4 regions of the Agrobacterium tumefaciens genome follow, and region 3 is predicted to be linked to each of the others. Evidence: predicted binding sites of a transcription regulator. Region 3 holds the regulator's gene; each other region holds the start of a gene.
What was found. The regulator PhoB, encoded in region 3, activates phosphate uptake and scavenging genes when phosphate is short. The targets are predictions, from matches to a motif close to TGTCATNNANCTGTCAT.

Region 1 (7,821 bases), 250 kb from region 3:
CGACGATATCGTCCATGTCGAGATTGCCCTTCTTGACCATCTGGTAGAGGTTGCCGGCGGTGTAGCCCTCTTCCCACTTGCCAACGCCCGAACCGAAGGTGGTGCCAACGTCGAACTTCTTGTCGAGAACGGCGAGAACGAGGTTTTCATGGCCGCCGCCGAAGCCGGTTTCGGCGAAGTATTCCTTCACCGGAACGCCGGTTTCCTTCGGAATAGCCACGTTCGGGACGAGGAAGCCCGAGGTGGAGTCAGGATCGGCAAAACCGATCTTCTTGCCCTTGGCGTCAGCCAGCGTCTTGATGCCGCTGTCTTTGCGGGCAACCATGATCGTGTAATAACCGGTCGAACCGTCAGCGCCGGCCGTGGTCAGGATCGGATCTACGGCTTTCGGATCGGCAAGAGCGATCTTGGCGTAGGAGGACGCGCCCATGGAAGCGATGTCGATGGTGCCGCCGAGCAGACCCTGGATGACGCCGTTATAGTCCGGCGACGGGAAAACCTGAACTTCGGAAACGCCGGTCGCAGCCTTCAGGCCATCGGCAACGCACTTCGTGTTGCGGATCTGGTCGGCTTCGTTTTCCGAACCGTCGAGACCGATACGCAGGACCTTGACGTCCTGAGCCATGGCGGAACCGGCCAGAACGCCAAGGGCGACTGCCGAAAGAAGGATTTTCTTCAACATGGACTTTCTCCTGTTTCCCGGCGAGCCGGAGTTTGTTGTGAAGTGTCGGCCCTTGACGCGGGCACAAACGATGCTGAGCGGTTCCTCAGAGCCCGGCGAGAGCGAGCGGTTCGGGACCGGCAGATTGCTGCACCGGACGCGCGGGAAGCTGCGCGCCGGGAATATTGATGCTGGTCGAGGTCATGGTCTCATCGATGCCAGCCCCTTGAGAATCGGTTCCGTAAATCTCCGTTACGGCCGAAGCGGTCAGTTCCGCCGGCGTTCCGTCAAAGACGACGCGGCCCTGCGACATGCCGATGATGCGCTCGCAATAATTGCGCGCCGTATCCAGCGTATGCAGATTGGTGATGACGGTGATGCCTTCGCGCTCGTTGATGTCGCGCAGCGCATCCATCACGATCTTGGCATTGAGCGGGTCGAGCGAGGCAATCGGCTCATCGGCCAGAACCATCTTCGGAGACTGCATCAGGGCGCGGGCGATGGCGACGCGCTGCTGCTGGCCGCCGGAAAGCGTGCCCGCGGCCTGCATGGCCACATGTTCGATGCCGAGCCGCTCGAGCGCGGCGATCGCCATCAGGCGCTCATCATTGGTGAAGATGTTGAACAGGCTGAGCGCTGTCGAACGGTGGTTGAGACGGCCGAGCATGACATTGGTGAGCACATCCAGGCGCGGCACCAGATTGAACTGCTGGAAGATCATGGCACAGTCGCGCTGCCAGTTGCGGAGCGCCGCACCCTTCAGCGCCGATACTTCCGTGTCGTTGAAATAGATGGAACCCGAGGAGGGATCAACGAGGCGGTTGATCATGCGCAGCAGCGTTGATTTTCCCGCACCCGAGCGTCCGATAACGCCGACCATCTGGCCCTGCGGTATTTCGACGTTCACGGCATCGACCGCAGTATGGTTGCCGAAACGGCGCGTGACTTGCTTCAGGTGAAAGCTCATTTCCCCGTCCAATCTTCTTTTTTGACGGGGTTCGGCGTAACAGCGGTGCGTGAAGTGTGGATGTCAGTTTCATGAATAAAATATTACAGAATTCGCAGATACGACACCCGGGGGTTCGCCGACAAACCTCTCGTCAGGCATGTCATGAGCAGGAAATCCCACCGGCATATCTGGAGCCGACAAACAGAAATCCCGGGACGTGGCCCGGGATTTGCAATTGCTTCGCTATGAGCGGAGTTCATCCACCATATTTCGCCACGAAATCCTCGGCGGCGAGCGCGCGGAAATCATCGAGCGCGCCGCGCAGTCTGGCATGGTCCCAATCCCACCAATTCAGATCGTCCATGCGCCGGCCAAGCTCCGCTGGAAAACGCTCGCGGATCAGCCGGGCGGGCACGCCACCGACGATGGTATAGGGCGCGACATCTTTCGATACCACCGCGCCAGCCCCGATCACTGCACCGTTCCCCACCGTCACGCCGGGCAGGATGGTCGCGCCATGGCCGATCCAGACATCATGGCCGATCACCACCCGCTTGGCGCGGCGGGCGGCGAAGAAATCCGTTTCATCCTCAGCGTCGTCCCAGTAACTGCGGGCGCGATAGGTGAAATGGTGCAATGTCGCCCGCTGCATCGGGTGATTGGTGGCGTTGATGCGGACGGAGGCGGCGATATTGACGAATTTGCCAATGATGGCGCACCAGATCGCACCGTCCTGCATGACATAGGAATAGTCGCCCATCTCAACCTCTTCGAGGCGGCAGCGTTCCGAAATTTCGGTATAGCGGCCGATCGAGGAGTTGGTGACGCGGGCGGTTTCGTGAATGACGGGTTCGAGACCGACCTTGACACTCATGCCGCTGCCTTCCGGGGAGAGAATTGCGAGACGTCGAGAATGCGGTCGGCCACGGCTTCCCGCACTTCCTCGTCGTGGAAGATGCCCAGCAGCGCGGTGCCCTTTTCTTTTTTCTCCCTGATCATGTCGACGACCACGCGCCGATTTGTGGCGTCGAGTGAGGCCGTCGGCTCGTCGAGAAGCAGGATCGCATGATCGGTGATGAAGCCGCGCGCGATGTTGACGCGCTGCTGCTCGCCGCCCGAAAAGGTTGCGGGCGGAAGCGACCACAATTCCCGTGGCAGGTTCAGCTTCGAAAGCAGCGTCGCCGCCTGTTCGCGCGCATCTTCGGCGGCCACCTTGCGGGCCAGAAGCGGTTCGGCAACGACATCGATGGCAGCGACACGCGGCACGGTGCGCAGGAACTGGCTGACATAACCGATCGTGTGATGGCGAATTTCGAGGATCGTCCGCGGCGAGGCATTGCCGATATCAACGACCTGATCCCCGTGGCGGATGAGGATCTGCCCGCTGTCGATGGCGTAGTTGCCATAGAGCATTTTCAGGATCGAGCTTTTGCCGATACCCGATGGGCCGCCGAGCACGACGCATTCGCCGCCGCAAACGGAGAAATTGACATCGCGAACGACCGGCAATTCGATGCCGTCGCGAAGATGCATGGTGAAGCTTTTGAAGACTTCCGAAACGATAAGGGGCGTCGGCATGGCGTCAAACCTGCAGAATAGAGGAAACAAGCAATTGCGTGTAAGGCTCGCGCGGATCGTCGAGCACCCGGTCGGTGAGACCATGCTCGATGACGTCGCCGCCCTTCATCACCATCATGCGATGGGAAAGCAGTCGCGCCACCGCCAGATCATGGGTGACGACGACGACGGCAAGGCCGAGATCGTTGACGAGGCCGCGGACCAGATCAAGCAGGCGTGCCTGCACGGAGACATCGAGACCGCCGGTCGGTTCGTCCATGAAGACAAGGCGCGGCGAGGTGACGAGATTGCGGGCGATCTGCAGGCGCTGGCGCATGCCACCGGAAAAGGCACGCGGCTGATCGTCGATACGGTCGGTGCCAATTTCCACCCGCTCCAGCCATTCGCTGGCCGATTGCCTTATATTGCCATAATGCCGATTGCCCACGGCCATCAGCCGTTCGCCGACATTGGCGCCGGCCGAAACAGCCATACGCAACCCGTCCGCCGGGTTCTGGTGAACGAAGCCCCAGTCGGTGCGCATCAGGAAACGGCGTTCGGCCTCACCCATGTGGTAGAGGTCGCGCACAGAGCCGTCGCGCATGCGATATTCCACGCTGCCCGCCGTTGGCATCAGCCGAGTGGAAATGCAGTTGAGAAGCGTGGTCTTGCCGGAACCGGATTCTCCGACAATGGCCAGGACCTCGCCCGGATAAAGTTCAAAGGAAACGTTGCGGCAACCAGCCCGGTCGCCGTAATATTTGGAAACGTCCCGGACTTTCAGAAGTGGTGCGTCGCTCATTCTGCGGCCTCCTTCACATCCGCCAGCATATGGCCCTTGTGGCCATGGGCGCGGCGGTCCTCGCAATGGTCGGTATCGGAGCAGACGAACATCCGCCCACCCTTGTCATCAAGCACCACCTCGTCCAGATAGACATTCTCGCCGCCGCACAGTGCGCAGGGCTTGTCGAAGCGCTGAATTTCAAACGGATGGTCCTCGAAATCCAGGCTGACCACGTCGGTATAGGGCGGCACGGCATAGATGCGCTTTTCGCGCCCAGCGCCGAACAGCTGCAGCGCGTCCGACATATTCATTTTCGGATTGTCGAATTTCGGCGTCGGCGAAGGATCCATCACATAGCGTCCGGCAACCTTCACCGGGTATGCATAGGTGGTGGAGATGCGGCCGTTGCGGGCGATGTCTTCGTAGAGCTTGACGTGCATCAGGCCATATTCTTCCAGCGCGTGCATGACGCGGGTTTCGGTCTCGCGTGGCTCGAGGAAGCGCAAGGGTTCGGGAATGGGAACCTGATAGACCAGAACCTGTCCGGAATGCAGTTCTTCCTCCGGAATGCGGTGCCGCGTCTGGATGATGGTCGCATCCCTGGTGCGGGTGGTGACGGCAACATTCGCCACCTTCTGGAAAAAGGCGCGGATGGAAACCGCGTTGGTGGTGTCGTCGGCGCCCTGGTCGATGACCTTCAGCACATCGTCGGGGCCGACGATGGAAGCGGTCAACTGCACACCGCCGGTGCCCCAGCCATAGGGCATGGGCATTTCACGGGAGGCGAAGGGAACCTGATAACCGGGAATGGCAATGGCCTTCAGGATCGCCCGGCGGATCATCCGTTTGGTCTGTTCGTCCAGATAGGCGAAGTTGTAGGCAGCCAGCCCGTCGTCAAATGAAACTTCTTTAAGCATTGCGCGTTAACCTTGCGAAAAAAGGAGTACAAGCTCATGGAGATTGGAATTCTTGCAGCCGTGTTCTTTGCTGTTTTTGCAGCATCGACCGTCTTTTGCGCTTACTGGTTTGGAGAGCAGCACAGCCGCTGAGCTATTCGGCTGCATCGCCCATCCACTCCGCGCCATCAGCGTTGATCGCCTCGAAATCGGCGCGCATTTTCCTGACCAGACCGAGTTCGGCCTGAAAATCCACGTAATGCGGCAATTTCAGATGTTCGACGAAACCCGTCGCCTGGACGTTGTCTGCATGTGAAATGACGAATTCTTCATCCTGCGCCGGGGCGACGACATCTTCGCCGAATTCACCGGCGCGAAGCGCGCGATCGACCAGCGACATGGCCATCGCCTTGCGTTCGCTCTGGCCGAAAACCAGACCATAACCGCGGGTGAACTGCGGTGGCGCTTTGGCCGAGCCCTTGAATTGGTTGACCATCTGGCATTCGGTAACCTGGATGTCCCCAAGCGAGACGGTAAAGCCGAGTTCGGGAACCTCCAGCTCCACTTCAACATCACCGATGCGGATTTCACCGACGAAGGGATGCGTGCGGCCGTAACCGCGCTGTGTCGAATAGGCGAGTGCGAGAAGGAAGCCCTCGTCACCGCGTGCCAGCGATTGCAGACGCAGGTCGCGTGGCATCGGAAATTCCATCGGCTCGCGCGTCAGATCGCCGGCAATATGCTCATCAGGCATATCACCATCGCTTTCGATCAGCCCTTCTTCGGCGAGAATGTCGGAAACCCGCATGACATAATCCGGCTCGCCTTCACGAATGGCGGGGGTTTCGACAGCCTCGTCTTCGAGCAGCGAGGGATCGAGTAGACGGTGGGTATAATCGAAGGTCGGTCCCAGCAATTGCCCGCCCGGCAAGTCCTTGTAGGTTGCCGAAACGCGTCGCTGCACCGTCATGTCAGCCGTATTGACCGGCAGCGAATAGCCGAACCGCGGCAACGTGGTGCGGTAGGCGCGCAGCAGGAAGATGGCCTCGATCATGTCGCCGCGTGCCTGCTTGACGGCAAGGGCTGCAAGCGACTGATCGTAAAGTGAGGCTTCCGCCATGACGCGGTCGACGGCGAGTGAAAGCTGGGAAACGATCTGCGTGACAGTCATCGCCGGCAGGTCACGGTCTCCGCGCCGCTTGTCGGCCAGAAGCCGGTGGGCGTTGGCGATGGCGGTTTCCCCGCCTTTGACAGCAACATACATCTTATGCCTCCACGGATTTAATACGCGTCGTGCGCGGCAGGCAGACGAATTTGTCGGCGCAGGTCAGAATGACATCGACGCCGCGCGGGAAAATGGCGTTGTTCTCCGCCCAGAGCCTCGGGAATATCTCCGGCAGGCCGGAAGGGCTGATGATATTGATGTGGCGGATGCCGGGGCCGGACAGCATTAATTCCTGTCCGCCATCAAGATCTGGCAATTCGATGATGACCGTCGTCGAACGGTCGGGATATTCCTGGCTTCCCTGAGCGAAAAGGCCGAAGGAGGCAATGGTGCTGCCCGCCTCGATCACGGCGAACTGCGCAGCCCCCTTTTCTTCCGTCGCAATCGCGCCGGTGTGAAACCCAACCCAACCCGGCACGGCCGTTTTCCGCAGCGCGCCGCTCAGCCAGACTGGTGTGTCGTGGTCGCAGAGCGCCAGCAGAACCGCACCCGTTGCGGTGGCAAGCGGTGCCGGCGGGGTAACTGCGGTTTCGATCGTCTGCGGTGTGCCCGGCCGGGCCATGCCGTCCATCAGCTTTTTGAAAACCCGTTGGGAATCGAAGACGGCGTCGGAAAAACCGCCCGTCAATGCTTCGGCTTTGACACCCATCAATCTTCTCCTCGAACCATGGTGAAGAAATCGACACGCGTGGCGGCGGTCTCTTTTGTTTTCCGCTGTTTTTCCTCGGTCAGTCTTTTTTCGACCGGTGAGAGAAGCTCGGTTTCAATGAAGTCCCGCGTCGGATTTTCCTGCCAGAGCGCGTCGAAAACGGCCGCGTACCAGGCCTTCTTGCGGCCGGTGCCGAGAACATGGGCATGGCCGACAGTGCCGGAAGCAAGCTTGATCGTTGCGCGGGTAACGGTGGTTTCACCCAGATTGAAAGGCGCGCCGCCGCCGCCGATACGTCCCTTGACCATGACGAGGCCGGTTTCCGGTCCGCGCACATTTTCCATCTGCGGGCTGGCGTCCTGCCGGTTCCAGACCGTTTCGAGTTCCTGAACGGTTGCGCGGGCGAGAAGGGCCGCCACCCGCTTCCTTCCCGCATGTATATTCGCAGCTTCGTTATTCATCGCTTGACCTCTAATGTCTATTGATATAGACAACTATACAATATAAGCTACAATTAACGGCGATGAATGACAAGCGTGTGACATGAGCCCTGCAGCAGCAATGAAAAGAAAGAACGGCGTCGCGCTCTGGCGGCAGATTGCCGACCGGATCAGAGGCGAGATCGCGGCAGGCGATCACGACGAAACCGGCATGTTGCCGCCGGAAATGGCGCTGGCCGAAAAATTCGGCGTCAACCGCCACACCGTCAGAAGCGCCATTGCCGCATTGGCGAGCGAAGGCATCCTCGAGCCGATGCAGGGGCGTGGCACGATGATCGCCCGCAAGGAACGGCTGAGTTTTCCGATTTCACTGCGCACACGGTTCACGGCAGGCATCGCAGATCAGGTGAAGGAAATGGAGGCGCTGCTTCTTTCCCACACGACCGAACCCGCAAGCGCCGATCTGGCAGCGCGGCTGCAACTGCAGACCGGCGCACCGCTCGTGCGTCTGGAGACCTTGCGCAAGGCTGACACCCGGCCGGTTTCCCGCTCGACCACGTGGTTTCCGGCGGATCGTTTTGCCGGAATTGGCGAGGCCTATCAGAAAAGCGGCTCGATCACGGCCGCTTTCAAATCGCTCGGCGTGGCCGACTACGTGCG
Region 2 (7,821 bases), 260 kb from region 3:
ATCGACCCCGTGCAGGAACAGATGATGGCGGAACTCGAAAATATCGAGGTTCCCTTGCCTGTCATTCGGCCGCCACCGCCGCCCGTTGAAAAGAAGGTCGAAAAGAAAGAGCCGGAAGAGAAAAAGAAGGTCGAGCGCCAGCGCCCCAAACCGCAGCAGGCATCGGAATTGCGTGAAACGGCAAAGGCCGAGGCACAGCAGTCCGACAGGACAGCGGCATCGCGCAACAATGCCGGGTTCTTTTCTTCTTCTTCCGCCTCACCGGCAAAGTGGGGATCGAAGGTTCGCTCACATATCCAGCGGCGCAAGCCACGTTCGCTTCGCAGTGATGCAATGACAGCAACGGTGCGGTTCAGGGTCAATGATGCAGGCGCGATCAGCGGGGTCAGCGTGGTCCAATCTACCGGCGATTCCTCAATCGACCAGCAGATTGCGGCCTGGATTCAGAGTGCGTCACCTGTGCCTGCTCCGCCTCCGGAAGCAAGCAAGACGATCACGCTACCGATCAGCATCCGCTAGAGCCCGTTTAAATCAAACGGATATGTCCACTATTCCTCACGCGCATATCCGTTTGCGCGTGAATAAGATTTCGCGAATGTTTTCGATGGTGTAGGTCTTTGTCGACTTTACCAAGCAGAGGCATTCCGGAATGAAATTCTCAATAGCAGAGGCGGAGGATCTCGTATCCTCTATCTTTGAGCGCAACGGCGTTCTGCCGCAAAACGCCCGCTCGGTCGCGAAGGCGCTCGTCGCATCTGAAGCTGCCGGCCAGAGCGGTCACGGTTTTCGCCGTATCCCCGTTTATGTCCGCCAGGCGCGGGTGGGAAAAGTCGATGGCAAGGCGCGGCCGGTGGCGACGCACGTTAAGCCGGGCGTGCTGTCGATCGACGCCAACCACGGCTATGCCTATCCGGCGATTGATTGCGCGCTGGAGCAGTTGCCTGAAATGGCCCGGCAGCAGGGCATTGCGCTTGCCGCCATCCATCGTTCCCATCACGCCGGCGTCATGGCATTAACTGTCGAGCGTTTTGCCGAGATGGGTCTTGTCGCGCTGATGTTCGCCAATGCGCCGGCATCCATGGCCCCGTGGGGTGGCAACAAACCGCTATATGGCACCAATCCGATCGCATTCGCTACCCCGGTTGGTAGCTCCGATCCTCTGGTGATCGATCTGGCGCTTTCCAAGGTCGCGCGCGGAAAGATCATGGCGGCCCGCCAGAAGGGCGAGACTATTCCGGGTGACTGGGCGCTCGACAGAAACGGCCGGCCAACGACCGACCCTGAAGAAGCCATCGAGGGAACCATGGTGCCCGCGGGCGAGGCGAAAGGTGCCGCACTGGCGCTGATGGTGGAAATCATGGCCGCCGCACTCACCGGTGGAAATTTCGCGTTCGAAGCCTCTTCACTTCTGGATGATAAGGGCGCGCCACCATCACTTGGCCACACGATCATCGTCATCGACCCGGTATCCTCGGGTGGTGCAGTCTTTACTGAACGACTGGCGCTCATAGCCGGCGAGATAGAAAAGCAGGAGAATGTGCGTTTGCCCGGCCGCCGTAGCCAGGGCGTTCGCCGGCAGGCGCTGGAAAGCGGCATCGTCGTCGAAAGCGATATTCTCGCTGAAATCCAGTCGCTTTAAACAGCTGTAAAATGAAAAACCCGGCGGACCTGATGATCCGCCGGGCAAACCGTTTATGGCCGCTTTTCAATTGCGTCGATATGGACAGGAAATCATTTCCGGTCCGCTTTTGGTCCGCCATCCCGCCATCGAAATGATGGGATTTTGACGCAGAAAGCCGCTCATCCGGTTTTGGCCTATGGGAAGGGGACGTCTCCACATAAGCCTCTGAAGCGAAAAAGCCTTAGATATCCTGCTCGATCAGGCCACGCAGCAGGGCAATGCTGACGGCATTCAGCAGATTGGTGGCACCCAGCCGGTTACGCACCACTTCCAGCGCGTCCTTCACCTCTGCCTCGGTCGCACCGGTCACAAGGGCGATGTGGGAGGGGTGTTTACCCCGCGCCACCAGTCCCAGATAGTGCCGTTCCCGGTCAGATAGGGCGATCTCGCGCGTCTGGCGATGTTCATGCGGCGTTTTTAAAGACATGTTCTTTCTGCCTCAAAAGAGATTGACCTTCCCGGCTTTGCGATCAGGTAATGATTTCATTCCCCGAGGCCCGCCCGCGAACGTTCTGTCTGCACGCGAACGGAAACGTCGATTTCGCCAATAGGTTTCATCTGGCATCAGGAATATGCAATGATGGCCGCTTTCGCAGCCAGCCGGCCCAGCATCGACGTTGTTCCGGGGCATAGGGAGCGCTGCCCCACTGACACTCACAAAACCGGAATCGGTTGTGGATCAGAACAATGTGCAGATTCAAAGCTTTGGAATGTTTTCCGTCACACCCGAAGGGCCACGCGGCGCTCTAATAGGCGATATACTGCGCCAATAGAATAACATCTCGCGCCAAGTTTTGCGCTTTTGTTGTTATGTTTCGGCACAGAAGCCGGGAAAAGCCGACATATTTCTGAATTTTAATGTGTAATTTCGAAATATTGGTGCTGAAAATCTGTTTTATCCGGCGGAATGATGCGCATGTTTCTTGCGAATATCCGTCGGGGTCGCCCCAAACCAGCGGGAAACGGAGCGCGAAAACGCACCGGGCGTCGAATATCCCAATCGATAGCTTATGTCGGAAACCGAAAGGTCGCTCTCCACCAGAAGCTTGAAGCCGGCATTTTTGCGTATGGCGTCCTTTATCTCGTTGAGATTGGTGCCAAGTTCGGCAAGCCGCCGCTGAAAACTCCGTTCGGAAAGATTGAAGTAGGGGGCGATTTCGCCAAGTGAAAGCTCCGCATCCGACAGCCGCATCTGCATATACCGTTTTACCTGATCGATGAAATGTGTTGCATCCACTGATGTTTCCGGTCGCAGCATCCGGCATTGAAGGTTCATCAGTTCGAACAGCCGCTCATCTGCGTTCGGATTGGCCACGTCGAGGAGCGATACAGGAAGACGCATCGTGTGGATCGCCTGGGAGAAGCTGATCCGTTTGGTCATTCTTTCTTTAAATAGCTGAATATTATTCGGTTTCTGCCGTTCCAGACCGATTTCGACCTGATTGATGCGCTCACCCAGAATATCGCGAAGACGCTGGATCAGAACTGTCAGGGAAAGATCCACATATTGATCACGCTTGACGATGACGGGCGCGAAGGACCAGGAAAGCGTTACATGTGTGGTATCCGCAACCATGGTAAAATTGCTGTTGTTGGTCGCGTAATAAACGTGATCCTGAAGAAACCGCAGGAAAGCCCGCACCGTCGGCGCGCTGATCAGACCGTAACCAAATGCACCGGATGCGCCGGCCGGAAAAGCGGAGGCGCATTGCAGACCGAAGGCGTCGTCACCGGAAATCAAGGCGCAGGTTTCGAGCAATCGGCATAATCTGTCGAGGCTTATGCGCTCCGTCAAACTGTCGAAAGTGGCGGGATCAATATCGAGAGCCTTGCAGATGGGGACGATATCGATGCCGCGCGAGCGCGCATAATTGCTAACGCCGGCGGCCAGACCAGCCACCACAGTTATCTCGTCACTGACCCTCTTTTCGGGCATCCCTCGCCTTGGCGTACCATGTTTGGAAATTGTCGCCTGATGGTAAGCTTTGTGTGACCTTTTGTCGAGCGGCCCGGGCCTCAGATATCAAGATCAGTCGCGGCCGGCGCTTTGTTCCAGCACCTGCATGATGGTCTTGCCCGCATCTTCGATCGCGCCGCTATTATCCACCGTCGTTACGTCAAAGTCTCCGACGACCGTAAGCGAGCTGCGTTCCAGGCGCCGCAGAATATCCTCGCGGCTTTCCCGCCCGCGCTGTTCCAGCCGCTGCGCCAGCACTTCCGGCCGGGCGACGATGTTCACCACCCTGAGACGGGAAAAGGCGGAACTGAACTCAGGCAAGGCCGAGCGGGAACCGTTGGCAATAACCACGTCTCCCGCCTCAAGTTGGCGATAGACGGCAGCCGGGATGCCATATTTCAGCCCATGCGCCTGCCAGAAGACGGCGAATGCGCCCTCATCCTGCAGCCGGTTGAACTCCTGCATCGAAACGGCATCGTGATTTTCGCCGCCGGCATCCCCGCTGCGGGTAATCACCCGGCGGGTGAAATGAAAGCCGGGCCGTCCGGACAATTGCCTTGCCGCATAGTCCATCAGCGTATCCTTGCCGGCCCCGCTTGGGCCGACAACCACGATCATCGTGCCGGGCGTTTTCTCACGCCGGCTGTCTTCTCCGTTGCCGGTCATGCCACGCGCTTGCCCTGACGCCAGACCGAGCGGGTGACGGGCACGCCATCTTCGCGGTGAACCCGCACCAGATCGGCCCGCAATCCAGTTGCGATACGGCCGCGGTCAAGAAGGCCAACCGTCCGAGCCGGCGTGGCGGTGACCATACGCAGCGCTTCCGGCAGGGTGATGGCTTCCACCTGATCGGCAAGCAGGAACGGTGCGAAAAGCAGGCTGAAGGGCACATAGTCGGAAGAAAGAACATCCAGCACGCCGATCTCGGCGAGATCGCGGGCGGCGATGTTGCCGGAGTGAGACTTGCCGCGAACGATGTTCGGAGCGCCCATCAAGACGCTCATGCCGGCGCTGTGAGAGGCTTTTGCAGCCTCAACGCTGGTGGGGAATTCCGCCAGTTTAACGCCGTGGCCGATGGCTTCGCCCACATGCGCTTCGGTGGCGTCGTCATGGCTTGCGACGGTGATGCCGCGCTTGGCGCAGCTGGCGGCCAGATAATCACGGTGCTTGGCGGAATATTCGGCCGATGCGGCCTGCCGCCGGCGCACGAATTCGGCAAAAGCCTCGTCGCTCAGCCCGCGCTTCTTCTGGTAATAGAAGATGTACTGATCCATGGACTGGAACTGGCGCTGACCCGGGGAGTGGTCCATCAGCGAAATCAGCCGCACGCGCGGATCGGTTTCGAAATCTTCGAAATGGTCCAGAACATCAGCGGAGGCGACCTCACAGCGCAGATGCAGCAGGTGATCTGCGCGCAAGCGGTTCTGATCCGCCGCCGCTTCGATGGCATCAGCCATTTCCCGCATTTCGCCCTTTTTGAAGCCGCCATCCTCGTCCGAGCCGAGCCTCAGGCAATCGAATACGGTGGTGATGCCTGATGACGCAACCTGTGCATCATGGGCCTGAATGGCGGCGATCTTATCCCAGATCACGCCGGGGCGCGGTGAATAATGCTGTTCTAGATGGTCGGTATGCAGTTCCACCAGACCCGGGATCAGGAAATCGCCTTCGAGGTCTTCCCCGGTTTTGGAGGCGCCTTCACTGATATCGGCAATCTTGCCGTCGCGGATCAGAACGGACCCCAGAATGATATCGTCTTCCAAAACGATACGGGCATTGGAGAGGGCGTGCTCGGTCATGGGTTCGCATCTTTCTTTGGCTGCTGGCCAAACGGGTGCCAGCGATGAACGGTAAAGGGGGCGCCGCGCGTTTCTTCAATGAACAAAGCGAGGCCGGAAATGGTGAGAGGCTGATCGACGAATTCGGCAAAACGCGCAGAAAGCACCTCTTGCATGGTGGGCTGGTCGTCCTCGTCGATACGACCGGTCAGCGTCATGTGAAAACGGAAGTCGTCCATGACATGCGGATAACCCCAGAGTGACAGATTTTGCCGTTGGCTCTCCGTCAGCATTTGTGGCCGCCGGCGGGCAATATCGGTCTCGGACAGAGGCGCGCGAAATCGGTCGAAATGGTCGACGATCTCGGCCGCGAAATCCTGCAGTGGCTGGTAGGTCCGGTCTGGAACCAACGCGAAAAACGGTCCGAGCGCGCCAACGACGACGCGCGGGATGTCGAAGGCCGGCTGGCTTGCGGCAAAACCCTCGACGGCGGCGAGAAGCTCGGCCTCGCTGTATTTTTCGGCAAGCTCGAAAGGAGCCTTCAGGGTTGCGTGGAAACCGTAACGGCGGGGTTCTTCCGTCATTTCCGCATAGGCGTCATGATCATCATGCAGCGTACCGGAAAATGCATTGCGCCCAAGCCAGCGCGACGCTGCTTCAGTCAGCGGATGATCTTTAGCCGGAGAAAAATAGATGGCGTAGCGCACGGCAAGCACTCTTCAGTGTCATGGAAAACCAGGGATGAGAAGCTATTTGGCGTGACTCGCCCGCTTCCCGCAAGGTCAGGAGTGCGAGGTAATCGCTTTCCGTGACAGAATGATGATGCAGATGGAAAAAAGCACATTCGAAATGCGGTTAAGCCCCTGCACGCACCTTTGGGGCGCCCGGACCTCGGGGTGAATGCGTCAGGGACAAAAAAACGTCTTTGGGCGGGTGGTTTTATGGGGCGGGGAAAGGAAAGCTGTTACGGCCTTCGCATACAGTCCCGCCCCTTTTATGGCCTAATGCTGCGTTTTCCCAATCAGGCGCGAACGCAGCGAATTGGAGATATGGTCGAACAGGAAAACGACGAAGAGGATGAGCAGGACCATATAGGCAACCTTGTCCCAGTCGGCGTTGGTACCCATCGCTTCCAGCAGCTTCAGGCCGATACCGCCCGCACCCACCGCACCGATGATAGTGGCGGAGCGGGTGTTGCTTTCCCAGAAATAGAGCGACTGGGAAATGAAGACCGGCAGCACCTGCGGAAGCACGCCGAAACGATTGACGGCAATCGGGGAAGCACCGACCGATTTGACGCCCTCGCGCTGCTTGTCATCGACATTCTCCAGCGCCTCGGCATAGACCTTGCCGAGCGCTCCGGTATCGGTGAAGAAGATCGCGGCAATGCCGGGGATCGGTCCGGGACCGAAACTGCGGGTGAAGAACAAAGCCCAGATCAGCATGTCGATCGAACGCAGGAAGTCGAACAGACGCTTCATGCCCCAGTTGGCAGCCCTGTTGGCGGTGATGTTGCGCGCGGCGATGAAGGCGAGCGGCAGGGCAACGAGCGTGCCGAACAGCGTGCCCACAAAGGCCATGACCAGGGTCTGCATCAGCTTGGAAAGAATATCGGCATGCTGCCAGACGCTGTTGTCGAGGAAATCATCGACCATGTGGTTGATATTCGAGCGCTCGGGATCGAGCCTCTCACCCCACAGCGCCAGAGCCGCGAGTTCGCCATAGCCTTTACCCCAGAATTCCGACTTGGTGTCGAACAGGAAGTTTGCCCATCCGAGGAACCGGCGCTGCACATAGACCTGGCTGGTGCGGATTTCCGCCTGGCCGGCAAAACCGTAATGGACGAGAACCTTGTTACCGTCCTGCTGGATTTCTTCCGGCAGTTCCTCAGGTGCCCGCGCCTGCTCACCATTGATGATGACGGGGTAGTTCTTGCCGTCGACATAAACATCCACCCGGGTTGGCGTCACGTCGAGGCGGTTTTCCATGCCTGCATAAATCACGCTGTAGCCGCCATCCGGCAGGGGCTGCAACCAGTCGATCTTTGAGTCGACCGGATATTGCCCGCGGCTGGACCACTGCGGCGCCACCTTGCCATCTTCGAAGCGCAGGCGCGGCTGGGCACGCCAGGAATACCAGTCCTGAATATAGCTCGAGGCTCGATCCCAGCGGCCCTGCATGAAAGCCGGCCCGACATTAAAGAAGAAAAAGCAGCTGATGAGATAAACGACGGTGGCGAGAATACCGACCAGCAGACCGTAACGCTGCATGAAGCCGCGTTTGAAAATCGCGGGATGCGCGGCGGTCAGCCTTTCGCGCTCGGCAGTGTTGAGAATGAAGCTTGAGGACATCAGGCTGCTCCCCGTCCGAATTCGAAGGATTGATGGCCGATCAGTCTGCGGCGC
Region 3 (7,821 bases):
TATCTACGATCAGGCGATCGATGTCGTGGAATTGCGCGCCCGCGTCGGCATGGTGTTCCAGAAGCCGAACCCCTTCCCGAAGACGATTTACGAGAACATCTCCTACGGTCCGCGCATCCACGGTCTTGCCCGTAACAAGGCGGATATGGACCAGATCGTTGAACAGAGCCTGCAGAGGGCCGGCCTGTGGAACGAAGTGAAAGACCGCCTGCAGGAATCCGGTACCGGCCTTTCCGGTGGTCAGCAGCAGCGTCTGTGCATTGCGCGCGCGGTTGCCGTCAGCCCGGAAGTGATCCTGATGGATGAACCCTGCTCGGCGCTCGATCCGATCGCAACCGCCAAGGTCGAGGAACTGATCCACGAACTGCGCGCCAACTTTACGATCGTCATCGTCACGCACTCCATGCAGCAGGCAGCGCGTGTTTCCCAGCGTACGGCCATGTTCCATCTTGGTCATCTTGTCGAAGAAAACGAAACGGACAAGATGTTCACCAATCCGGACGACCAGCGTACGCAGGATTACATCATGGGCCGCTTCGGCTGATTTCCGGCCGGCGCTTTATCGAAACCGAACAAGACTGGTGCCTTTGCCGTGCCCCGTTGGCGTGCACGTGCATGAAGGCCAAGCCGGAGGATTAGACCATGACACAGACAACGACCCATTCGCATATTCTGTCCGCTTATGACGAGGAATTGAAGTTCCTGACGCGCCGCATCGCCGAAATGGGCGGTCTGGCCGAGCAGATGTGCGCCGACGCCGTGCGCGCATTGGTCAATTCCGACGCTGCGCTTGCGCAGAAGGTCATTTCCGACGACGCGATCCTCGACCATTCCGAGCGCGAGATCGGCGACAAGGCCATCGTCACCATCGCCAGACGGCAGCCTGTCGCGGCCGATCTTCGCGAAATCATCGGCACGCTGCGTATTGCCGGCGATCTCGAGCGCGTTGGCGATCTCGGCAAGAACACTGCCAAGCGCGTTATCGCGGTTGCCGGCACCGGCGTGCCGCGCAAGCTCGCCCGCGGTCTCGAACATCTGTCGGAACTGGCGCTGGTGCAGCTCAAGGAAGTACTCGACGTCTATTCCACGCGTTCTGCCGAGAAAGCCAACGCCATTCGTGAACGGGACGAAGAAATCGACGCCATGTACACGTCGCTCTTCCGTGAGCTTCTGACCTACATGATGGAAGATCCGCGCAACATCACCACCTGCACACATCTTCTGTTCTGCGCCAAGAACATCGAGCGTATCGGCGATCATGCGACGAATATCGCTGAGACAATCTATTACATGGCCACCGGCAGCCAGCCGGAGGGTGAGCGTCCGAAGGACGATAGTTCCAACACACTCGGTTCGGTGACCGAATAACAGACAGGCAGAAGCTTGCGGAGTTAGTATATGGTGCCCAAGATTGCAGTTGTGGAAGACGAGGAAGCGTTGAGCGTCCTGCTTCGTTACAATCTCGAGGCTGAGGGATACGACGTCGACACGATACCCCGTGGCGACGAGGCGGAAATCAGGCTGCAGGAACGTATTCCGGATCTTCTTATCCTGGACTGGATGTTGCCCGGTGTTTCCGGCATCGAACTGTGCCGGCGCTTGAGAATGCGGCCCGAAACCGAACGCCTGCCCATCATCATGCTGACAGCGCGCGGTGAAGAAAGCGAGCGGGTGCGCGGTCTTGCCACCGGCGCCGACGATTATGTCGTCAAGCCGTTCTCGACGCCGGAACTCATGGCCCGCGTCAAGGCCATGCTACGCCGGGCCCGCCCCGAGGTTCTTTCATCGGTGCTGAAATGCGGCGATATCGAACTCGATCGCGAAACCCACCGCGTTCACCGCAAGAGCCGCGAAGTGCGCCTCGGACCGACGGAATTTCGCCTGCTGGAATTCCTGATGACATCTCCGGGCCGGGTGTTCTCCCGCTCGCAGTTGCTGGACGGCGTCTGGGGTCACGATATCTACGTGGATGAGCGCACCGTTGACGTTCACGTAGGACGCCTGCGCAAGGCGCTCAATTTTTCGCACATGCAGGATGTCATCCGCACCGTTCGCGGTGCTGGATATTCGATGGAAGCCTGAGCTAAGCCGAACAGCAGCTTCAATCAGCACAACATCTGACCAAAATCAAAAGGCCCGACACCATTCCGGTTTCGGGCCTTTCGGTTTTGAACCTTTCCCAAACACGGCACCTTGACCTTTTGAATGGACAATCGGCGGCCTGTTCGCATGCGGATTGTGGGCTAGAGTATTTCCAGTAAAGCGGTTCTACGTCCGGAAAATGCGTAAAACAAAGAGATAGGGCACGTCCAAAGTTGCCGTTTAAACCGCACGTGCCTGGACCGGGCGGCGTGGAGGAAAGGCCGAACATGCCACCGGCGATTGTTTTCCGGAACCGGCCTGAATTTGTCATAAAAAAACGGGCCCGAAGGCCCGTAGTTTTTGAGTGCTGAATGCGTGCCGCAACACTCAAGCCTTACGGCGCTCACTGACCGGCTGGTAGGCGAGCTTCGCATGGAACTTGCAATAGGGTGAGGATTCCAGCGCTTCGCAACCGCAGAAGTGGAAATCGTCTTTCAAGGGATCACCGACCGGCCACTTGCAGGTGCGCTCGGTCAGTTCCGTCAGCGTCAAGCGACGGGAAATCGGCGTCACTACATTTCTGGAAGGAACGTAATCGAGAACCTGCGCGGTTTCGATATCGATCTCTTCATGAAGAGCCGTTGCTGCGTTCGAACGGCTCATGGTTCGGGCCGGTGCCGCGCTGACGCGTGCCGTGAAATTTGTCGCGCGCGGGGCAGGGGCCGCGGTGCGCTTGGGCGCGGAGCGTGCAGAAGTCACCGGTCCGCCGGCCTTGACGCGTCCCGGCAGATTGAGGCGGTGGACCTTGCCGATCACGGCATTACGGCTTACACCGCCCAGCTGCGCTGCTATCTGGCTGGCGCTCAGTCCTTCGGCCCACAATTTCTTGAGTTTCTCGACCCGCTCGTCTGTCCAGTTCATGCCGCTTCTCCGCTTGTCGCGTATCTTTCGGCAGAATCCCTCTCCGTCTCGCGGGCGCGCCGCGAGCGTGGTTTCTGCCGGATTTTAGGTGACTAGTTCCGCCGCAATGCAGTCTAGTAATTAGCGATTAACCTAGTGCCAGCCCGACTCCGTGGCAAGAGTCGCGGGAATCATCTGGAATCGATTTTCCGGTTTTCCCCAACTTGCTGGCGAGTTGAGTCTGAAAGGCAACACCTTGGGCCTCTTTCGGTGGCGCCTACTAGTGCTTGAGAAGCCCGGGAAACGCGGACTTTTGTTGACATCGGCAAACGAAGTGACAATAGTGCCCCTGCCGCCGCGAGGCGGCATTTTTGATTTTCAGGCGAGGGATAACCTCGCGAGCCTATTGACAACCTTATGACAGCGCATCCGCGCAAGGAGTGATACAGCCATGGCCGAAGCCGCCGCGCCATTGTTCGATACGTTTGCAAGAGCCCCGCTGCGCTTCGAGCGCGGTGAAGGCGTCTGGCTGTTCACGGAGAGCGGCGAACGATATCTGGATTTTGCAGCCGGTGTTGCGGTTAACTCGCTGGGCCACGCCCATCCGCACCTCGTGGAAGCAATCAAGGCGCAGGCCGAGAAGGTCTGGCACGTCTCGAACCTTTATGAAGTGCCCGGACAGGAAAAGCTCGCCAAGCGGCTGACGGAAGCAACTTTCGCGGACAAGGTGTTCTTCACCAATTCCGGTGCTGAAGCGCTGGAATGCGCCATCAAGACCACGCGCCGTTATCACTATTCAAAGGGCCACCCGGAAAAATTCCGCATCGTCACCTTCGAGGGCGCGTTCCATGGCCGCACGCTGGCAACAATCGCTGCCGGCGGCCAGCAGAAATATCTCGAGGGTTTCGGTCCCAAGGTCGAAGGTTTCGATCAGGTTCCTTTCGCTGATGTCGATGCCTTGAAGGCTGCCATCACGTCTGAGACGGCCGCGCTTTTGATCGAGCCTATCCAGGGCGAGGGCGGTATTCGTGCGCCGAGCAAGGAATTCCTGCAAATCCTGCGTGGATTGTGCGACGAGCACGGCCTTCTCCTGATTTTTGATGAAGTGCAGACGGGCGTCGGCCGCACGGGTAAGCTGTTTGCCTATGAGCAGACCGGCGTTGCGCCTGATATCATGGCGGTTGCCAAGGGTATCGGCGGCGGTTTCCCGCTTGGCGCATGCCTTGCAACAGCGGATGCCGCCTCCGGCATGACGGCCGGTGTGCATGGCACCACCTATGGCGGCAACCCCCTGGCAATGGCGGTCGGCAATGCGGTGCTGGATGTCGTTCTGGCCGACGGTTTTCTGGAAAAGGTTCGTGATGTCGCGCTGGTCTTCCGCCAGGGACTGGCATCGCTCAAGGACCGCTATCCTGATGTAATCGAGGAAATTCGTGGCGAAGGCCTGTTGATGGGCATCAAGGCGAAGGTTCCTTCGGGCGATCTGCTGCAGGCCATGCGCGCGGAGCACCTGCTCGGCGTTCCGGCAGGTGACAACGTCATCCGTCTCCTGCCGCCGCTCGTCACCACGGCGGAAGAGGCCCGCGAAGGGCTGGCGCGAGTGGAAGCGGCTGCCGCCTCCCTGACAGCGAAACAGGCGAAAATCGCCTGAAACCAATCAAGGGCGGGCCTCTTCCTGGAGGCTCGCGAGCATGGGACAGTTTGAAATGGCTTCACCAAAACATTTTCTAGACCTTTCGGCCGTTGGGTCGGAGGATTTGCGGACGATTCTTGATGATGCGCGGGCGCGCAAGATTGCCACCAAGGCCGGCACTGCGGAAAAGCCGTTAGCCGGCAAGATGCTGGCGATGATCTTTGAAAAGCCGTCCACCCGAACCCGCGTTTCCTTCGATGTCGGCATGCGTCAACTCGGCGGTGAGACCCTGTTCCTGTCGGGTACGGAAATGCAGCTCGGTCGTGCGGAAACGATCGGTGATACGGCCAAGGTTCTGTCGCGTTATGTCGACGCCATCATGATCCGCACCACGGATCATTCGCGCCTGCTTGAGCTTGCCGAACATGCAACCGTGCCTGTTATCAACGGCCTGACGGACGACACCCATCCCTGCCAGATCATGGCGGATATATTGACGTTCGAGGAACACCGCGGTCCGGTGAAAGGCAAGACCATTGCCTGGACGGGTGACGGCAATAACGTGTTGCACTCTTTCGTTGAGGGCTCGGCCCGCTTTGGTTATCGCATGAATATGGCGGTGCCCATGGGCTCTGAACCGCATGATAAGTTCCTGAACTGGGCGCGCAATAATGGCGGCGAGATCGCGCTATATCATGATGCCGACAAGGCGGTTGCCGGGGCAGATTGTATCGTTACCGACACCTGGGTATCGATGAACCAGGAACACAAGGCGCGCGGCCACAACATCTTCCAGCCCTATCAGGTGAATGAAGCACTGATGGCCAAGGCCGATAAGGACGCACTGTTCATGCACTGCCTGCCGGCGCATCGCGGCGAGGAAGTAACGGACGGCGTTATCGACGGGCCGCAATCGGTGGTCTTCGATGAGGCGGAAAACCGGCTCCACGCACAGAAGTCCGTCATTGCCTGGTGCATGGGCGTCATCTGACGAACATCGTCGGTTCCGACTGATGCCTGCCAGGTGCTTGAACTTGGCCGCATACATTACCATCTGTGGGACTTCGAAGAGGCTCGTCGGTTTTTTGCTGGCGGGCCATCATCAAGATTTGCACGATTTTCCCCGGAGGCGGTTTCGCTTCCCGGATCTCTGTGCGACAAGCGGAAAAAGCACATTCAAAAAGCCGGACTTTTGGACGGTAGCGGCGCAACGGCTGCGCCAGGGAGTTATGATATGGCAGATGTAACGGTTGAACTGGACGATCTCGTTCTTGCTGGCGACGACAAGGTCGTGCCCTTTCAGGTCGAAGGTCTGGATGTGCGCGGTCGCGCCGTACAGGTTGGGCCGCTGCTGAACGCCATCCTCGAACGGCACGACTATCCCACGGTTGTTGCCCGCCTGCTGGCGGAAGCGACCGTTCTGACGGCGCTGATCGGCACATCCCTGAAGTTCTCCGGCAAGCTTACGGTGCAGACCAAGGGTGACGGCCCGGTGGACCTTCTGGTCGCGGATTTCACCGCACCCGAGAGCATGCGCGCCTATGCCCGTTTTGACGAAGAACGACTGGCCGAGGCAATCGCAGCCGGCGCCACCTCGCCCGAACAGTTGCTGGGCACCGGTATTCTCGCTTTTACGATCGATCAGGGTATGGGCATGCAGCCCTATCAGGGCATCGTTCCGCTGGATGGCTCGTCGCTGGAAGAAATCGCCGGGGTTTATTTCCGCCAGTCTGAACAGCTTCCCACCCGCGTGCGCCTCGGCGTTGCCGAGTTCTTCGACCGTGACGGCGAAGGCAAGCCACGCCATGGCTGGCGTGCCGGCGGCGTGATCGCCCAGTTCCTGCCGCAGGCGCCGGAGCGTCTGCGCATGCGCGATCTCCACGGTGGTGATGGCGATGAAGGCGGTTACGAAACGGTGGAAGACGATGCCTGGACCGAGGCTGTAACGCTGCTGAATACGGTCGATACCGATGAATTGACCGACCCGCAGGTGCCGGTCGAACGTCTTCTGTATCGGCTTTTCCACGAGAGTGGTGTGCGCATTTATGATCCGCAGGCCATTTTCGATCGTTGCAGCTGTTCGCGTGACAAGATCAAGGGCGTTCTGTCCGGTTTCACCGCTGAAGAGATCAAGGCGAGTGAGGAAGACGGCGCAATTGCGGTGACGTGCGAATTCTGCTCTACCACCTATCGCTACGACATCAGCGAGTTTGAAAACGTCTGAGTAGAAAGCCGCGCTTTTAAAAGGCGCGGCTTCTCAACCGCCTTGTGAACCTCAGTTCAACACCCGCAAAAGCCCGGGTGAATCCAGCGAGAAGGCGGGTATGGTGACGTTGAACACCTCGCCCTTTTCGGTTTCCATTTCATAATGGCCGAACATCAGGCCTGAAGGTGTGTCCAGCGGGCAGCCGGAAGAGTACTCATAGCTGTCTCCGGGGTTCAGGTGTGGTTGCTCACCAACGACGCCTGGCCCGTAAACCTCATCCACCTGGCCGTTCTGATCGGTGATATGCCAATACCGGTTGACGAGTGTCACCGTCATATCAGAGTTGTTCGAGATCACGACTTTATAACCCCAGACGTAACGGTCGTCATCCGGGTCGGATTGTTCTTCGAGATAATACGGATCGACCGTTACCTCGATATCCCTTGTCAGAGCACGATACATACGCGCCACACCTCGATATTATGCCTGTTGCCATCATCCTACACTATAGGCTCTGGCTATCGTCAAGAAAATGAACGGCTTGACGGGCGGGAGCCACCTGTTGTCGCGCCGTTTTCCACCGTTAGGGATAACGATAAAGGTAAATATTAGTTGCCCGCCACAGGATTTTGCCCCTTGCGGAGCCGGCTGCGGCGCCACGGCCCAACGCAGGGTAGGGCCATGGCGCTTATGGATTGAATTCTCAGGCGGAAACGGCTGCCAGCCCCTTCGCCAGATCTTCCAGCAGGTCGTCCGTATCCTCGATACCGCAGGAAAGACGCAGAGTTCCGCCGGAAATGCCGAGTTCGGCGCGCGCCTCATCGGAAAGGTTCTTATGCGTCGTGGTTCCGGGGTGGGTGATAAGGCTCTTGGCATCGCCCAGATTGTTGGAAATCTTCACGATCTCCAGCGCGTTCTGCAACGCGAAAGCCGCGTCCTTGCCGCCCTTCAGTTCGAAAGCCACCAGCGTCGAACCGCCTGACATCTGCCGCGCGATAAT
Region 4 (7,821 bases), 1.3 Mb from region 3:
GGGGCAATGTCACCTTGCTTGCCGAGCAGTTGCCCGGCGTCTCGCTTGCCCGCGATGTCGGCGTCATCTTCAATGCACTGACCGGCTCGAGCAGCGTTTCCGTGACCTCGCAGCAGAAGCGCATCGTCACCCCGGAGCTGGATATTGAGGCGAACCGCAATTTCACCGTGCGTTATGACGGCACGGCGCAGCAATGGAACGGCCTCGACGTGTCGCAGTCATTGCGGCTTTCCCGCTCCGAGACGGGTACCGCTTTCGTGCTGACGGGGGCCAGCCGCAACAGCTTCAACGAATTCAGCAGCGGCGTGGCGGTGGAGCAGAAGATCGGCGACAATCTGACCGTGCGGGGAACGCTGGATCAGGGCTATGCGGATCATTTCCGGCCGGGGGTCAGTGCGCGGTACAGTATTCGCTGGTGAGTGGGCGGGCTGCCTGCGGTGCGCGTGCGCAGGTGAAATGCAAGATGGAGATAAAGGCCTCTCTTCCGTCATGCCGGACTTGATCCGGCATCCAGCAAGCGCGCGTCTGCGCCATGAGAGTCCTTTTCAGCCCAAGGACTTGGGCTGGCTGGATACCGGCTCAGGGCCGGTATGACGGGCGAGGATGCCAAGACCTTGGCATAAGCACTGGCTGAACAGATTGGCGCGTTGTTCTCTGGAACGCGCAGCTCAATCCTTCTTGATCTCACCCATGCGGTTCCACGCATCGAGCCCCGCAATCTTGTAGGCCTCAGCCAGCGTGGGGTAATTGAACGTATTCTCCACGAAATATTCCACCGTGCCTTTGAGGTTCAGAACCGCCTGGCCGATATGCACCAGTTCGGTTGCGCCTTCGCCGACGATGTGGACGCCCAGCAGGCGGCGGGTCTTTAGCGAGAAGATCATCTTCAAGAGGCCGCTGTCGAGACCCATGATGTGGCCGCGTGAGGTCTCGCGGAAATGGGCGATGCCGCATTCATAGGGAATTCCGCGTTCGATGACTTCTTCTTCCGTCAGGCCGCAGGTGGAGATCTCCGGCACGGCATAGATGCCGTAGGGGAAGAATTGCGGCGGTTCGCCAGCCGGTGCACCGACCGCATGGCGGGCGGCGATGCGGCCCTGTTCCATGGACGTGGAGGCAAGGCTGGGGAAACCGATGATGTCGCCGGCGGCATAGATGTTCGGCACAGAGGTCTGGAAGGTTTCGGGATCGACCTTCAGGCGGCCACGGCTGTCGGCTTCCAGCCCGCAGGCCGAAAGATTGAGCGTATCGGTGGCGCCGACACGGCCGGCGGCAAACAACACCGTCTCCGTTTTGAGCACGCGGCCATTGCCGAGCGAAACGAGGCATTTGCCGTTCTCGTCGCGCTCCACCTTTTCCGCCTTCTGGCCGAAGATCAACTTCATATTGCGATCACGCAGCTGATAGGTGAAGTCCTCGACGATTTCCTTGTCGATGAATTCCAGCATGGTCTCGCGCGGTTCCACCACCGTCACCTGCGTGTCGAGCGCGCTGAAGATCGTCGCATATTCGATGCCGATGACGCCCGCGCCGACGACCACCATGGAGCGCGGCAGTTCCTTGATTTCGAGAATCTCATCCGAATCGAGTACCGCCTGGCCGTCGAAGGGGATGTGCGGCGGCCGGTAGGGGCGGGTGCCGATGGTCAGCAGGATGGAGGTGCCGGTGACGTTCATGATCTCGCCGTCGTTCTTCACCACTTTCATGGTGTTGGCGTCAACGAAGCTTGCCGTGCCGCGAATGTGCTGCACGCGGTTGCGGGCAAACTGGTGTTCGAGCACCTCGACTTCGTGATCCAGCGTGATGAGCAGGCGTCGGCGCAGATCGTCGGCGTCGATCTCCTGCTTGACGCGGTAGGAGCGACCGTAAAAGCCGCGCTCACGCCAGCCGGTGAGGTTGAGCGCGGTTTCACGCAGGGTCTTGGAAGGAATGGTGCCGGTGTGCACCGAAACGCCGCCGACGCGGCTGCCCTTCTCGATGACCAGAACCTTCTTTTCGAGCTTGGCGGCCTGAATGGCGGCCCGTCTTCCCGCCGGACCGCTGCCGACAACAATCAGATCGAACTGGTGCATGAAAAAAACCCCGGAATAGAATGCATTGCGATAACCGGATGTCGCATCCGGCGCGGCGTCGTCGCGAAATGGTCGTGATGCCATTTTGACGATGGGGAGTGATTCCCGCGTCAGCCTTGCCCGCAAGAGTGCAATGCAACAAACGCCTGCGTCAATCTGTAGCGCAAGAATCTGACGGATTCGTAACTGGGGGGGAATTTTAGGTGGACGCAAGGTGCGTGTGGCTTACCCCCCTCTGCCCTGCCGGGCATCTCCCCCTCAAGGGGGGAGATCGACCCGCGGGCAGGTTTTCCTCCATCTCAACATTTGCGAATGAAGTGGAGGTAGCGCCTCCTGCCGATCTCCCTCCTTGTGGGGGAGATGCCCGGCAGGGCAGAGGGGGGTAAAGCCACACGCGCCTGCGTCCACTATGCTCCAAACCCCCAACACCTTCATCCCGCACGGCGCTGCCGGACGGGGATAGCGGGAGCACTTCAGGCGATGGCCCGGCTGCGCTATTGTCGGGGTTGGTGTGGGTCGGATGCGTTGCGCAGCCGGGTCTTTCACCATGCCGTATCTCGCAAAGGGCTGTGCACCGCACTTTGCGAAATGGTTCTGTCGTCACGAACGCGCCACCGTCCCCATCAGAACCGTCCCTCGGTTTCAGCCACGTCTGGCATCCACCCGGCAGGACTGGATGCAAGATAACTGCACGCGGTAGGACGGGGAAAAGCGGGGATGAATTTTGCCGGTGTCAGCCGTCCTTACGGGTGACGTGGTGGTGGAGTGCGGCGAGATCCTGTCTCAGCGCCGCCAGTTCGGCCAGCACCTTAACGTCGATCTTTTCATGCAGTGACAGCACTTCCAGCTCGGCCTTCAGGTTCACCTCATAATCCTTGGCGGCCTCGAAACGGTCGCGGGCGGCCTGGCGGTTCTGCGACATCATGATGATGGGCGCCTGAATGGCGGCCAGCATGGAAAGCAGCAGGTTGAGGAAGATGAACGGGTACGGGTCGAAGGCGCGGGTGGTCAGGATGATGGTGTTGATGATCGCCCAGAAGATCAGGAAAAAACAGAAGGAGAGGATGAAACCCCAGGAGCCGCCGATCTTGGCGATATTGTCGGCCAGCCTGTCGCCAAGGCTTGCTCCAGCGGAAAATTCGGCATTGGTGTCGCGCGAGATCAGTTTTTTCTGGTGCGACAGTTCCAGAATGCGGCGCTCCACCTCACCGATTTCGCGGGAGGAACGCTTGAAATGCGACGTGATGTAGTCGGAGATATCTGACACGGTGTGTCTCCGGTTTTGATGAGGTGCCTGCGCTCTGTGCGAGATAAACCCGCATGGCGGTGGAATTCAAACGATTTCCGCTGCCATGCGGTTCAGGCGTCCCCGCCGAAAAGTATCAGACGGCCGGCGCGCCCTCGTGCAGCCAGTTGAAGCCGGGGAAGAAGCGCTCGCGGCCATATTGGGCGCCGAACATCATGTCGAACTGCAGCAGGCGGTAATCGCGCACCACGTCGGGAACGGCGTTCGGGGCGATCGACCAGTCGGGTAGGGCCTTGCCATCGGTCGCCACCAGCATATGCCGGTCGATGACGGAGAAGGCCTGCTGCACCTCGCCGAGCGTGCCGGTATAAAAGGGATCGGAGAAGCCGGCAGTCTTCAGCACGTGATAGGGCAAAAGCGCCGGGCTGATGCTGCCGATATTCTTGCGCACGCCCTTCTTGGAGGACCAGACGACGAGCGGTGTCTCATGCTCCTTCTTCATTACCTCCAGCGGCGCGCGGCGGCTGGCCACCATGCCCGGCATATAACCGCTTTCCACGAAGGTCTGGCCAAGCGGCGGCAGGTGGTCGCCAAAGAGGACGATGATGGTTTCGCGGTCGCGTTTCTTGGCCCAGCGCATCATTTTCAAAAGCGCTTCATCGGCTTCCGCCACCCCTTGCGAATAGGTGGCCAGCGCCTGCGAGGCCGAGGCGGAGAGGTCGCCTTCGACGCCGATGGTGTTTTCGGCGTAACGGTTCGCCTCGTAAGGCCCATGTCCCTGAAGGGTGACGGCAAAGAGGAACAGCGGGTTCTGCGCCTTGTCGGCCGTCGCCATGATCTCGTCCATCAGCGCATCGTCGGAGGCAAAGTTGCCGCGTTTTTCCATGGCCGGCAAAGTCGCTTCGGAGCGGAATTCCTCGAAGCCGAAATTCGTATAGACCTGCTTGCGGTTCCAGAACCATTCCTGGAAGGGGTGCATTGCGATGGCGGAATAACCTTCACCGCGGAAGAAGCTGGCGAGCGAGGGCACCGGGCGGCGGATATATTGCTGATAGGGAATGCTGCCATAGGGCAGGAAGGCGTTGGAAAAGCCGGTCAGCGCCTCGAATTCCACATTCGCCGTCATGCCGCCGAACTCGGGCGAGAACACGTTGCCGGACTGTTTGGCGCGGATGGTCGGCATCGGATCGGCGGAGAGCTTCACGTTTTCAAGCCGCGTCGGATCCCACAGCGATTCGCTCATCAGCATGATCACATCAGGATAATCGCCCTTGTTGGCGGCGAAGGCGGCGGGCTCCGAGGTCAGGTCGGCAATGCTGTTTTCGCCATAACCCTGCGGCGCCGAGACATTGGCCATCGGAATATTGAAGGCGAAGGCCATCAGGAAGCCGTTGTGACGGTAGTTTTCCTGCTGATCCCACATCATGGGAATGATGTTGAGGCGATCGCGGACCCAGGAATAATGCGAATAGTCCATCAGCGAGGCAAGGCCGGCAAGAAGCGGCAACGCCAGTGCGAGCCCCGCGGCGCGTTCACGCCAGCTCAATGACGGCGAATGGCGGCGCGCCAGCAACCAGAGCACCACGACAGCCGCAATGGCGGCGCAGATGCCGAGGCCAACCAGCACTGCCGTCAGCGGTTGCGCCTTCAGCATTGTGGGTAAGAGCTCGAAAATCTGGCGGCCGAACAGCAGGTCGGATGGGTAAAGCGGATCGGAGAGATAGGTCTGTTTCTGCGCGGAAATCAGCCCCGTCAGCGCGCAGAGCGGGGCAACTGCGATGAGGGACAGATAACGCCGGCCAAGGATCGCATCCAGCGCGACGAGAAGGGTGAGCACGGCGGCAATGGTGGTCATGCCCGGCCGGGCGGACGAGGTGAGGAAAGCACCGACATCATGGAGCGAACCGCGGGCGATCCATTCCAGCGCCACGACGAGCACGATGGATGCGACCGTCAGATTGGCCAGCGTATAGGCCGCGCCCGAAAGCTTGGAAAGGCTCCTTGTCCATGCAGGCGAAAAGACGAAACCAGCCTTTTCGGAAGCCGTTGTTTTTGGCGCCGAATCTCTCAAACTCATACTCCGGTATTTCAGGCGGCCGCCCAATCCGGGGAGGTGAATCGGGCGTCGCAAAAGTGTCATGTAACTGTCACATAAGCGCGATGAACGCGACATGAACTTTGCGGAGGATGGCTGGAGCGGTGATAACCTTAGCGTGAACGCAGCGGTGGCGCATCGTCCAGGCGATGGCATGCAATTGCCGCGTTGCGGAGCGGCCACGGGCGCGGTATTGAAATGGCATGAGCGACAGACACGATATCCAGAACCATCTCCGGATTGCCGTCGGGCAGTTCAATCCCACCGTTGGCGACGTGGCGGGCAATCTCGCCAGGGCGCGTGAGGCAAGGGCCGATGCGGCAACGCAGGGCGCCGATCTCCTGCTTCTGACCGAGCTGTTCATATCCGGCTACCCGCCTGAAGATCTGGTGCTGAAGCCGGCGTTCCTGAAGGCCTGCCTGAAGGCCGTGGAAGAGCTGGCAGCGGACACCGCCGATGGCGGGCCGGGTGTCGTTATCGGTTTTCCGCGTCAGGGCGAGACGGGCCGGTACAATTCGGTGGCGCTTTTGGATGGCGGCAAGATCATTGCGCTGCGCGACAAGATCGACCTGCCGAATTACGGCGAGTTCGACGAAAAACGCGTTTTCGCCGAAGGGTCGATCTCCGGTCCCTATAATTTCCGTGGGGTCAGGATCGGTATTCCGATCTGCGAGGAAATCTGGAACGACATGGGCGTGTGTGAGACGCTGGCCGAAAGCGGGGCGGAAATCCTGCTGGTGCCGAACGGTTCGCCCTATTATCGCGGCAAGCTGGACGTGCGCCACCAGGTGGCGCTGCGGCAGGTGATCGAAAGCGGTCTGCCTCTCGTCTTCGCCAACCAGCTGGGTGGGCAGGATGAGCTGGTGTTCGACGGTGCTAGCTTTGCCTTTAATGCCGACAAGACGCTTGCTTTCCAGATGAGCCAGTTCGAGGCAACACTTGCCGTCACCGACTGGAAACGCACGGCAGACGGCTGGCATTGCGACAGCGGACCATTCTCGAAAATTCCCGAAGGCGAGGAGGCGGATTACCGTGCCTGCATGCTGGGCTTTCGGGATTACGTCAACAAGAACGGTTTCAAGAGCGTGGTTCTCGGCCTTTCCGGCGGCATCGATTCGGCGATCTGTGCCGCCCTTGCCGTGGATGCGCTGGGCGAGGAGCGGGTGCGCTGCATCATGCTGCCTTACCGCTATACTTCGGAAGAATCGCTGAAGGATGCGGCCGATTGCGCCAGGGCGCTGGGCTGCCGTTACGATATCGTGCCGATCGTCGAGCCGGTGGAGGGTTTCCTCTCGGCGTTGTCAGATCTCTTCGAGGGCACGGAAGAGGGCATTACCGAGGAAAACCTGCAGAGCCGCACGCGCGGCACCATTCTCATGGCCGTCTCGAACAAGTTCGGCTCGATGGTGGTGACGACGGGCAACAAGTCGGAAATGTCGGTGGGTTATGCCACGCTCTACGGCGACATGAATGGCGGTTTCAACCCCATCAAGGACCTCTACAAGATGCAGGTCTATGCCATTTCCAGCTGGCGCAACGCCCATGTGCCACCGGGCGCACTTGGTCCCTCCGGCGAGGTGATCCCCGCCAATATCATCGCGAAGGCCCCGTCGGCCGAATTGCGCCCCAACCAAACCGACCAGGATTCGCTGCCGCCCTATCCGGTGCTGGACGATATTCTGGAATGCCTTGTCGAGAAGGAAATGTCGGTCGAGGAAATTCTGGCGCGCGGCCATGATGTGGCCACCGTGCACCGGGTGGAGCATCTGCTCTACCTTGCCGAATACAAGCGCCGGCAATCTGCGCCGGGCGTGAAGATCACCAAGAAGAATTTCGGCCGTGACCGGCGTTATCCGATTACCAACCGGTTTCGTGACAGGTGATTGGTGGGTGGAGGGTGCTGCTCATTTCTTCTCCCCGCCGGGGAGAAGATGCCCCGAAGGGGCAGATGAGGGGGCCAGCTCTCCGCATATCTCTACCGTCGCCCCCTCATCCGGCGCTGCGCGCCACCTTCTCCCCGGCGGGGAGAAGAAATGAGCGGCACACGCTCGGTCCACAATGAGGATAAACAGACGGCGCGGACACGCCGCGCCGCCGATTCATCTCAAATAACCTGCCCCACATCGATGCGGTTGCCGTCAGGGTCTTCAAAGACAAAGGCGCGCAGGCCATAATCCTTGTCCTGCAGGCCCTTGATGATGCGCAACCCGTGGCTCTTGCAGAGCGCGTGCAGCGCATCGACATCGCTGACCATCATATGCGCCACGTTGAAGGGCGCTGCCTTATGGGTGGGCTGCAATGTCAGGTGCAGTTCGGCATTGCCCTGTTTGAGGATCATGAAACCGACGGGGTTGCCGTTTTCGAAGGTTTTTGTGAAGCCCAGCACACCGACATAAAAATCATGGGCC

Region 1: the regulator PhoB is predicted to act here: its motif matches at 1,689-1,705, upstream of phnC (phosphonate ABC transporter ATP-binding protein).
Region 2: the regulator PhoB is predicted to act here: its motif matches at 6,225-6,241, upstream of CFBP6623_RS14465 (DUF1045 domain-containing protein).
Region 4: the regulator PhoB is predicted to act here: its motif matches at 5,453-5,469, upstream of CFBP6623_RS07045 (LTA synthase family protein).

What each region holds. Positions count from the first base shown of each region.
Region 1 is NZ_CP039903.1:2,912,607-2,920,427, forward strand. It holds gene phnD (phosphonate ABC transporter substrate-binding protein) at 1-682, opposite strand, end outside; gene phnC (phosphonate ABC transporter ATP-binding protein) at 768-1,628, opposite strand; gene CFBP6623_RS14490 (DapH/DapD/GlmU-related protein) at 1,867-2,484, opposite strand; gene phnL (phosphonate C-P lyase system protein PhnL) at 2,481-3,188, opposite strand; gene phnK (phosphonate C-P lyase system protein PhnK) at 3,193-3,969, opposite strand; gene CFBP6623_RS14505 (alpha-D-ribose 1-methylphosphonate 5-phosphate C-P-lyase PhnJ) at 3,966-4,868, opposite strand; gene CFBP6623_RS14510 (carbon-phosphorus lyase complex subunit PhnI) at 5,002-6,111, opposite strand; gene phnH (phosphonate C-P lyase system protein PhnH) at 6,113-6,721, opposite strand; gene phnG (phosphonate C-P lyase system protein PhnG) at 6,721-7,182, opposite strand; gene phnF (phosphonate metabolism transcriptional regulator PhnF) at 7,265-7,821, shown strand, end outside.
Region 2 is NZ_CP039903.1:2,903,559-2,911,379, forward strand. It holds gene CFBP6623_RS14430 (TonB family protein) at 1-519, shown strand, start outside; gene CFBP6623_RS14435 (Ldh family oxidoreductase) at 650-1,639, shown strand; gene CFBP6623_RS14440 (LuxR C-terminal-related transcriptional regulator) at 1,863-2,108, opposite strand; gene CFBP6623_RS14450 (helix-turn-helix domain-containing protein) at 2,577-3,617, opposite strand; gene phnN (phosphonate metabolism protein/1,5-bisphosphokinase (PRPP-forming) PhnN) at 3,711-4,304, opposite strand; gene CFBP6623_RS14460 (alpha-D-ribose 1-methylphosphonate 5-triphosphate diphosphatase) at 4,301-5,437, opposite strand; gene CFBP6623_RS14465 (DUF1045 domain-containing protein) at 5,434-6,132, opposite strand; gene phnE (phosphonate ABC transporter, permease protein PhnE) at 6,418-7,767, opposite strand; gene phnE (phosphonate ABC transporter, permease protein PhnE) at 7,767-7,821, opposite strand, start outside.
Region 3 is NZ_CP039903.1:110,022-117,842, forward strand. It holds gene pstB (phosphate ABC transporter ATP-binding protein PstB) at 1-544, shown strand, start outside; gene phoU (phosphate signaling complex protein PhoU) at 643-1,368, shown strand; gene phoB (phosphate regulon transcriptional regulator PhoB) at 1,399-2,082, shown strand; gene CFBP6623_RS00565 (GcrA family cell cycle regulator) at 2,470-3,003, opposite strand; gene CFBP6623_RS00575 (aspartate aminotransferase family protein) at 3,434-4,633, shown strand; gene argF (ornithine carbamoyltransferase) at 4,689-5,606, shown strand; gene CFBP6623_RS00585 (Hsp33 family molecular chaperone) at 5,850-6,839, shown strand; gene apaG (Co2+/Mg2+ efflux protein ApaG) at 6,891-7,283, opposite strand; gene CFBP6623_RS00595 (O-succinylhomoserine sulfhydrylase) at 7,525-7,821, opposite strand, start outside.
Region 4 is NZ_CP039903.1:1,406,738-1,414,558, reverse strand. It holds gene CFBP6623_RS07060 (hypothetical protein) at 1-419, shown strand, start outside; gene sthA (Si-specific NAD(P)(+) transhydrogenase) at 669-2,072, opposite strand; gene CFBP6623_RS07050 (DUF1003 domain-containing protein) at 2,806-3,339, opposite strand; gene CFBP6623_RS07045 (LTA synthase family protein) at 3,455-5,395, opposite strand; gene CFBP6623_RS07040 (NAD+ synthase) at 5,617-7,296, shown strand; gene CFBP6623_RS07035 (glyoxalase superfamily protein) at 7,518-7,821, opposite strand, start outside.